Regions from separate parts of the Clavibacter nebraskensis NCPPB 2581 genome, predicted to be linked through region 2. Evidence: predicted binding sites of a transcription regulator. Region 2 holds the regulator's gene; the other holds the start of a gene.
What was found. The regulator HrcA, encoded in region 2, represses chaperone genes, less so after heat shock. The targets are predictions, from matches to a motif close to TTNGCACTCGNNNNNNNCGAGTGCNAA.
Positions count from the first base shown of each region.

Region 1: a site for HrcA is predicted at 2,170-2,196, ahead of groES (co-chaperone GroES). Genes of this name have one in related genera too.

Region 1 covers NC_020891.1:2,676,946-2,681,351, forward strand. The annotation lists gene CMN_RS12480 (ABC transporter substrate-binding protein) at 1-558, opposite strand, end outside; gene rarD (EamA family transporter RarD) at 737-1,690, opposite strand; gene groES (co-chaperone GroES) at 1,788-2,084, opposite strand; gene CMN_RS12495 (class I SAM-dependent methyltransferase) at 2,229-3,431, shown strand; gene CMN_RS12500 (DUF4190 domain-containing protein) at 3,513-3,917, opposite strand; gene tsaD (tRNA (adenosine(37)-N6)-threonylcarbamoyltransferase complex transferase subunit TsaD) at 4,021-4,406, opposite strand, start outside.
Region 2 covers NC_020891.1:1,603,278-1,607,683, reverse strand. The annotation lists gene CMN_RS07585 (16S rRNA (uracil(1498)-N(3))-methyltransferase) at 1-485, opposite strand, end outside; gene dnaJ (molecular chaperone DnaJ) at 488-1,603, opposite strand; gene hrcA (heat-inducible transcriptional repressor HrcA) at 1,664-2,686, opposite strand; gene CMN_RS07570 (DUF4870 domain-containing protein) at 2,874-3,269, shown strand; gene CMN_RS07565 (VOC family protein) at 3,280-3,693, shown strand; gene hemW (radical SAM family heme chaperone HemW) at 3,709-4,406, opposite strand, start outside.

The DNA.
Region 1 (4,406 bases), 1.1 Mb from region 2:
GCCGTCCTGCAGGATCTTGTTGCCGAGGATGCGACCCTGGAGCACGTCCGAGGGGGCGGTGCGCCAGTAGTAGCCGTCGTCCGCGTAGGTCGTGAAGTCCGGCGAGGTGTTCGCCGGCGAGAGCTGCACGACGCCGGCCTGGGTGACCTGGTCGATGAAGGTCTTCGAGACGCCCGAGGACGCGGCGCCGATGATGGCGGTGTTGCCGTCCGCGATGAGCGAGGTGGCCGACTGGCTGGCGATGTCGGTCGTGGTGTCGCCCGAGTCCTTGGCCGTGTTGGTCACCGTGATGCCGGCCTTGGCGTCGTTGATGTCCTTCACGGCGAGGTCCACGCCCGCGAACTCGGGCGGGCCGAGGACCGCGAGGGACCCCGTCTGCGGGAGGATCGTGCCGATCTTGAGGTCCAGGCCGCCGTCGGCCGTGGTGCCTCCCGTGCCACCGCCGCCGCCGGAGCAGCCGGCGAGGACGAGGGCGCCGGCCACCGCGATGGTGACGGCGCTGAGGGCGGTGCGGGCGGATCGTGAGCGGGAGGCCGAAGCCCTGCCGAATGCGCTCATGGTGCTCCTTATGGATGTGTGTGGTGATGCTCGGGAATGTGGTGCATGAGGCACGCGAATGCGTGCCTCGCCTGGTGCGACCCTAGGGCGCGGATGAGACGGGCACAATGCATCGGCATTTCCGTCGTGTAACGCGACCCGATCGTTACCTGTCGCGAAATGCGCGACGGGATCCGAATCAGATGCCCTCGACGACCGCCGGATCCCTCCGCGCAGGCACCGCGACGGGCAGGGATCGGTGGGACGCGCGGACCATGTCGATCGTGAGCAGCACGAGCGCCGCCCAGACGATCGCGAATCCCGCCCACCGCTCGGGCGGCATGGCCTCGTACATCACGAAGACGCCGAACGCGAATTGCAGCAGCGGAGCGAGGTACTGCGTGAGCCCGATCACCGAGAGGGGCAGGCGGCCGGCGGCGAACCCGAAGAGCAGGAGCGGGCCGGCGGTCACGACGCCGGTGCTGACGAGGAGGAGCGTGTGCCCGAGGGACACCGTCCCGATGGTGAGGCCGGCGCCGGCACCCGTGATCACGAGCATCGTCGTGGCGGCCGGCACCAGCCACGCCGTCTCGAGCGCGAGGCCGGAGAGCGCGTCCGCTCCGCCGCTCACGCGCTTCTTCACGAGCCCGTAGAGCCCGAACGAGCCGGCGAGCGCGAGCGACACCCACGGCAGCTGCCCGTAGCCGACGGCGATGACCGCCACCGCGAGCGCCGACAGGCCCACGGCGGTCCACTGCAGCGGGCGCAGGCGCTCGCGCAGGAGGAGCACGCCGAGCAGCACCGTGACGATCGGGTTGATGAAGTAGCCGAGCGCGGTCTCGACCACGTGGCCGGAGAGCGTGCCGTACACGTACACGGTCCAGTTGACGAGGATCAGGTGGCCCGCGAGGCCGAGGCCGAGGAGGATGCGCGGCCGGCGCACGATGGCCACCACGCGCCCCCAGCGCCGCGCAGCCGTGATGACGACGGCGCAGAAGACGAGCGAGAAGAGGATCCGCCAGCCGACGATCTCGAACGCCCCGGCCGGCACGAGCAGGAGGAAGAAGACGGGGAGGACGCCCCAGAGGCCGTAGGCGCCGACGGCGGCGATCAGGCCGGTGCGGGTCGAGGTCTCCGGGGTGGGGCGCGTCACCTCACGAGGCTAGCGCCGCGGACGCACGAGAGCCCGGCCGAACGTGTCGGCCGGGCTCCCGGGTGGTGCGGTGCTGCGGTGTCGCTGGTGCGGAGCGTCAGCGCTCGATGACGGCGAGCACGTCGCGCGCGGAGAGGACGAGGAGGTCCTGGCCGTCGTACTTGACCTCGGTTCCGCCGTACTTGGAGTAGATGACCTTGTCGCCGACGGCGACGTCGAGCGGGACGCGGTTGCCGTTGTCGTCGATGCGGCCGGGGCCCACGGCCACGACCTCTCCCTCCTGGGGCTTCTCCTTGGCGGTGTCGGGGATGACCAGACCAGACGCGGTGGTCTGCTCGGCTTCGACCTGCTGGATGACGATGCGATCCTCGAGCGGCTTGATGGAGACCGACACGGTTGACCTCTTCCTTCGTGACTAAGGGACAAGACTGATTGGCAATCTCCCGGGGAGAGTGCCAGGTGAGATTCTACGGGCCGCGCTTGCACTCGCGCAACGCGAGTGCCAATCGGTGCAGAGGCGCCCGGGTACGGTGGGCGGATGGATCAGACCGACCTCCGCGAGGTGCTCTCGCTCGAGGGGCTCCGCCTGCTCGACTCCCTTCCCGCGCCGGCGCCGGGGGACGACATGGTGCGGATGGTGAGCGCGCTCCGCGGCGAGGGGCACTCCCCCGCGCTCGTGTCCGCCGTCCTCACGCAGTCGCGCCTGCGCGCCAGGGCGCGGGGCAAGTTCGGCGAGTTCGCCGCGCGCATGCTCTTCACGGAGGCCGGGCTCGAGCAGGCCACGCGGCTGCCGGTCGCCGCGCAGCACGCCGGGCGCTTCCAGCAGGCCGGCGTCGCGCACGTGGCGGACCTCGGCTGCGGCATCGGCGGGGACGCGATGGCGATGGCGGCCATCGGGATCCGCGTCACGGCCGTCGAGCGCGACGAGGTGACCGCCGCGGTCGCCGGCTGGAACCTCGCGCCGTTCCCCGAGGCCGAGGTCGAGCAGGGCACGGCTGAGGCGTTCGACACCGGCCGCGTCGACGGCGTCTACCTGGATCCCGCGCGGCGCACGGACGGGCACTCGTCGACCCGCCGCATCTCGGATCCGGACGCCTACTCCCCCACCCTCTCCGCCGCCTTCGAGCTGGCGGCGGGACGGGCCGCGGGCATCAAGCTCGGACCGGGCCTCGACCGCGACCTCATCCCCGCGGAGGCGGAGGCGCAGTGGGTCTCGGTCGACGGGCAGGCCGTGGAGATGGGCCTCTGGTTCGGGCCGACGCGGCGCGACGGCGTGCGGCGGGCGGCGCTCGTCATCAGCGGCGGGTCGCAGGCGGAGCTCACGGCGGAGGCCGACAGCGAGGACGCCGAGCTCGGCGAGCTGGGCGCGCACCTCTACGAGCCCGACGGCGCCGTGATCCGCGCCCGCCTCATCGGCGACCTCGCGCGCTCCCTCGACGGGCGGATGGTCGGCGAGGGCATCGCGTGGATCACGTCCGAGCGCGAGCAGGCGACGCCGTTCGCGCGCGGCTTCCGGGTGCGCGAGGTGCTGCCGCTCGACGAGCAGCGGCTGAAGCGCGAGCTGCGGGCGCGCGGGATCGGCACGCTGGAGATCAAGAAGCGCGGGGTCGACGTCGATCCGGCGCGGCTGCGCACCCGGCTGCAGCTCAAGGGCGACGGGTCGGCGACGCTCATCGCGACGCGGGTCGGCGGGCGGCGCGTGGCGATCCTCGCGGACCGGCACGGGGTCGACGCGGGCTGACGCCCGACCGCCGCCCCCCGCCCGGACACGACGACGCGGCCGCCCCCGAGGGGACGGCCGCGTCGTGTCGTGCGGGTGACGCTACTGCGTGGTGTAGCCCTGCTCCTGCAGCGCGGCCAGCGCGATGAAGCCGAGGATCGCGAGGCCGACGGCGAGCACGAGGCCGACGATGCCGGTGATGATGCCGGTGAGCCAGAAGCCCTTCGCGTCCGGGTTGCGCTTCTTGCCGAGGACGCCCGTGATGATCGCGGCGATGCCGAGGGGCGCGGAGAGGAACCAGAAGAGGATCGTCACCACGGACACGATGCCGAGGACCATCGACGTGATGCTCAGCCCCTTGGAGACGGGCGCACCGCCCTGGCCGGGCTGGTAGGGCGCCGCGTAAGGCGAGTCGGAGCCTGCGGCGGGAGCGGCCGGGTAGGCGGGCTGGCTCGGCGCGGGCGGGAAGCCGTCGTTGGAGCGGTCCGGGTTCTGCGGATCGGTCATTGTCGTTCCTTTCGTCCCTGGGAACATACCGTGATGCGTGCCCCGGGATTCTCGCGTCAGGTAAATAAACCCGAAAGGACCCCGATCGGGGGGCGTCGGGCGGTCAGCCGACCTGGACGACGGTGACGGGCAGCGTCGAGTCCGCGCCGAACGCGAGCCCCGACGGCGCGCGGCCCGACTCGATGAGCCGCGCGCCGAGCGCCGCGATCATGGCGCCGTTGTCGGTGCACAGCGACAGGGGCGGGATCCGCAGCTCGATGCCCGCGGCCCGGCACCGCTCCGCCGCCAGCTCCCGCACGCGCGCGTTCGCGACGACGCCGCCGCCCAGCAGCAGGCGCGGGATCCCGTGGTCGACGCACGCGGCGACGGCCTTCGTGAGCAGCACGTCGACGACGGCCTCGCGGAAGCTCGCCGCGACGTCCGCGACGGGCACGGGCTCGCCGGCGTCCTGGCGCTTCTCGACCCAGCGGGCCACCGCGGTCTTGAGGC
Region 2 (4,406 bases):
ACGAGGTCCTTCGTCGTCGCGAGCGTCTCCACCTCGGGCAGGCGGGGCCGGATGGACTGCTTCACGGCCTCGCGGACGATCGCGCGCCAGCGCTCCCGGCCCTTGGCGACCTTGGCGCCCTCCCAGCGGGAGACCGAGCGCTGCGCCTGCCACGGGATCACCGCGTCGACGCCCAGCTCGGTCGCGGCCTGCACGGCGAGCTCGTCGCGGTCGCCCTTCGCCAGCGCCTGCACGAGCACGACGGGCGGCGAGGGATCGGGGTGCGCCTCGACGGACTCCACGCGGAGCTCGAGCCGCTGCGGATCCGCCGTCGTGACGACGCAGGACGCGATGGTGCCCCGCCCGTCGCCGACGAGCAGGCCCTCCCCCGCGCGCACCCGGCTCACCGTCACGGCGTGCCGCGACTCCTGCGGCCCGAGCGCGACGACGCGGCCGACGGCGAGGTCGGCCGCGTCGAGGTCGTCCGCGAGGTGGAAGTGCGCCACGGTCAGACGTTGAGGAAGCGGTCGCGGAGCTTCTGGAACAGACCCTGCTGGAAGTGCGCGAGGTGCGGCGCGGGCGCCTTGTTGCGGCGCGCGAACTGCTGGATGAGGTCGCGCTCCTTGTGGTCGAGCTTCTGCGGCGTGACCACCTGGATGCCGATCTTGAGGTCGCCGCGCCCGGAGCCGCGGAGCTTCGTGACGCCTCGGCCGCGCACCGTGATGATCTCGGCGCTCTGGATCCCGGGGCGCAGCTCCAGGTCGACGTCGCCGTCGAGCGCCTCGATGTGCGCGTCGCTGCCGAGGATGGCGTCGACCATGCTCACCTCGACGGTCGCGAGGAGGTCGTCACCGTTGCGGCTGAACACCTCGTGGTGCTTGACCTTGATCTCGAGGTAGAGGTCGCCGTTGGGGCCGCCAGCGAGTCCGACCTCGCCGGAGCCCGGCATCTGCAGGCGGAGGCCCGTGTCGACTCCGGCCGGGATGTCGACCGGCACGGTGCGGCGCGCGCGGACGCGGCCCTGGCCCTGGCAGGTGGGGCACGGGTGCGGGATGACGGTGCCGTAGCCGCGGCAGGTGCCGCACGGGCTCGAGGTCATGACGTTGCCGAGGAGCGAGCGCACCTGGCGCTGGATGCTGCCGGAGCCGCGGCAGATGTCGCACGTGACGGCGCTCGTTCCGGGCTGCGCGCAGGATCCGTGGCACGTGTCGCACACGACCGCGGTGTCGACCTCGAGGTCGCGGTGCACGCCGAAGATGACCTCCTCGAGCTCGACCTCGACGCGCAGCAGCGCGTCCTGGCCGCGCTCCTGGCGGGACCGCGGGCCGCGTCCGCCGCCGCCCTGCTGGCCGCCGAAGAACGTCTCGAAGATGTCGCCGAACCCGCCGAAGCCCTGGCCGCCCTGGCCGCCGAACCCGGCCTGCGGGCCCAGGTCGTACTGCTGGCGCTGCTGCGGATCCGACAGCACGTCGTACGCGTGCGTGACGAGCTTGAACCGCTCGGCGGCGTCGGGGGCGTCGTTGACGTCCGGGTGGAGCTGGCGCGCCTGCTTGCGGTACGCCTTCTTGATCTCCTCGGGCGTCGCCTCGCGGCTCACGCCGAGTACTTCGTAGTGGTCAGCCACGTCGGGCCCTTCGGTGGTGATGGTCGTGGGAACAGGGGGCGGTGCGTCGGCGCGGGGCCGTCACCGCTCCTCGAGCAGGCGCGAGAGGTAGCGCGCGACCGCGCGCACCGACGCCATGTTGGTGGAGTAGTCCATCCGGGTCGGGCCCAGCACGCCGAGGCGCGCGAGCACCCCGCCGGACGAGCTGTAGCCGCTGGTGAGCACGCTGGTCTCGCCGAGGCCGAACGGGGCGTTCTCCCGGCCGATGCTCACCGAGACGCCGTGCTGGTCGGCCTCCATCTCGCCGAGCAGGCGCAGGAGCACCACCTGCTCCTCGATGGCCTCGAGGACGGGCGAGATGCTGCCGGGGAAGTCGCGCTCGGTGCGGGCGAGGTTCGCGGACCCCGCCAGGAGCAGGCGCTCCTGCTGGTTGGCGAGCACCTGCTCCACGAGCGTGCCCGCGAGCACGGACGCCGCGGCGCGCTGGCCGGGCTCGACCTCGTCGGACAGGGTCTCGAGCCGAGCCGCCGCCTCGGCGAGCCCGAGCCCGCCGACGGCCTGGTTGATCCGCGTGCGCATGACCGCCAGGAACGCGTCGTCCGAGTCGCCCGCGAGCTCGACGACGCGCTGCTCGACGCGCCCCGTGTCGGTGATGAGCACGGTGAGCACGCGCGTGGTGGACAGCGCCACGAGCTCGACGTGCTTCACGTGGCTCGTCGCGAGCGACGGGTACTGCACGAGCGCGACCTGGTTGGTGAGCTGCGCGAGGAGGCGGACGGTGCGTGCGAGCACGTCGTCGAGGTCGACGGACTCGCCGAGGAACACGTGGATCGCCTGGCGCTGCGCGGGCGTCAGCGGGCGCACGTCGGCGAGCTGGTCGACGAAGAGGCGGTACCCCTTGTCCGTCGGCACGCGCCCGGACGAGGTGTGCGGCGCGGCGATGAGCTCCTCCTCCTCGAGGAGGGCCATGTCGTTGCGGATGGTGGCGGCCGAGACGCCGAAGGCGTGGCGCTCGACGATGGACTTGGAGCCCACGGGCTCCCGCGAGGACACGTAGTCCTGCACGATCACCCGGAGGACGTCGAGTCCGCGTTCCGAGACCATGGCGGCTCCCTCCTGGCACTCGTCGGTTCTGACTGCCAATCGTACCGCGGGTCCGCGGGTGCTCGGCGTTGCCGGGCGCGCGCCGTCGGCGGTACCGTGGATGAGCCCGGTGCTGCCTGGCTCCACCCACGATCCGTCCGCGTCCGCCGATCCCCGGTCGTCGCCCGGCACCGAGAGGCTCTCCGCGATGTCCGCACCCGATCCCCACCCGTACGGCGCGCCCGCTCCGCTCACGCCGAGCGAGGACCGCCTCTGGGCGTCGCTCACGCACTTCCTCGCGATCCTCATCGTGCCGTCGTTCATCGTCTGGCTCGTCTTCCGCGAGCGCGGCCGGTTCACGGACCAGGAGGGCAAGGAGGCGACCAACTGGACCATCAACGTCGCCGGCGCGCTCGTCGCCCTCAACGTGCTGCAGGCGGTGTTCCTCGTCATCCCCTTCCTCGGGATCATCCTCAACCTCCTCCTCGGCCTCGTGATCTTCGCGGTGGTCGTGGTCAACATCGTGTTCGCGATCATCGGCGGCACGCGCGTGCAGGCCGGGCGGCCGTACCGCTACCCGCTCAACATCCGGTGGATCAAGTAGGCGGTCGCCCATGAGCGCCCGGATCCGGCACGTCGCCATCGACTGCGGGGACCCGCACGCGCTCTCCCTCTTCTGGGCCGGCGTGACGGGCTTCGCGGAGGACCCGGACGAGCCGAACCTCCCCGGCGAGGACGTGGCATGGCTCGGCGACCCCGTCTCGGGGCTCGGGATCATCCTGCAGCGGGCCGAGACCCCCAAGACCGCGAAGAACCGGCTCCACCTCGACCTCGCGCCCGACGACCGCACGCGCGACGAGGAGGTCGACCGCGTGCTGGGGCTGGGGGCGTCGCTCGTCGCCGACCGGCGGAACGCGGACGGCAGCGGCTGGGTGGTGCTCGCGGATCCCAACGGCAACGAGTTCTGCGTGGAGCGCAGCGACGCCGAGCGCGAGGCCGGCGACGAGGTGGGCGCGGTCGTCCTCTGACGCCCCGGCCGCGGCCTAGTCCTCGAGCAGCCGGCGCACGACGGCGTCCGCCAGCAGGCGCCCCTGCAGCGTGAGCACGAGCGTGCCGGACAGCGCGGCACGCGGGTCCACCAGGCCGTCCGCGATGAGACCGGCGACCTGGCGCCGGCCCTCCGTCGAGAGCGTCGGGATGGCCAGCCCGTCGCGGATGCGGGCGCCGAGGAGCACGCGCTCCACCTCGCGCGTCGCCTCGTCGAGCGACTCGCGTCCCGCGCCGGGCGACGCGCCCGCGAGCACGCGGTCGGCGTACGCGGCCGGGTGCTTGACGTTCCACCAGCGGACGCCGCCCACGTGGCTATGCGCGCCGGGGCCGACGCCCCACCAGTCGTGCCCCTGCCAGTAGGCGAGGTTGTGGCGGCTGTGACGGCCGCCGCGCGCCCAGTTGCTCACCTCGTACCACTCGTAGCCGGCCTCGCCCAGGAGGCGGTCGGCGAGCTCGTACATGTCGGCCTGGAGGTCCTCGTCGGGCTCGGGCACCTCGCCGCGGCGGATCTGCCGCGCGAGCTTCGTCCCCGGCTCGACGATGAGCGCGTAGGCGGAGAGGTGGTCCGGCTCCTGCGCGATCGCCTGCTCGAGCGAGGCGCGCCAGTCGTCGATGGTCTCCCCCGGCGTCCCGTAGATGAGGTCGAGGCTCACCTCGAGGCCGGCCGCCCGGGCACCGCGGACGACGGGCG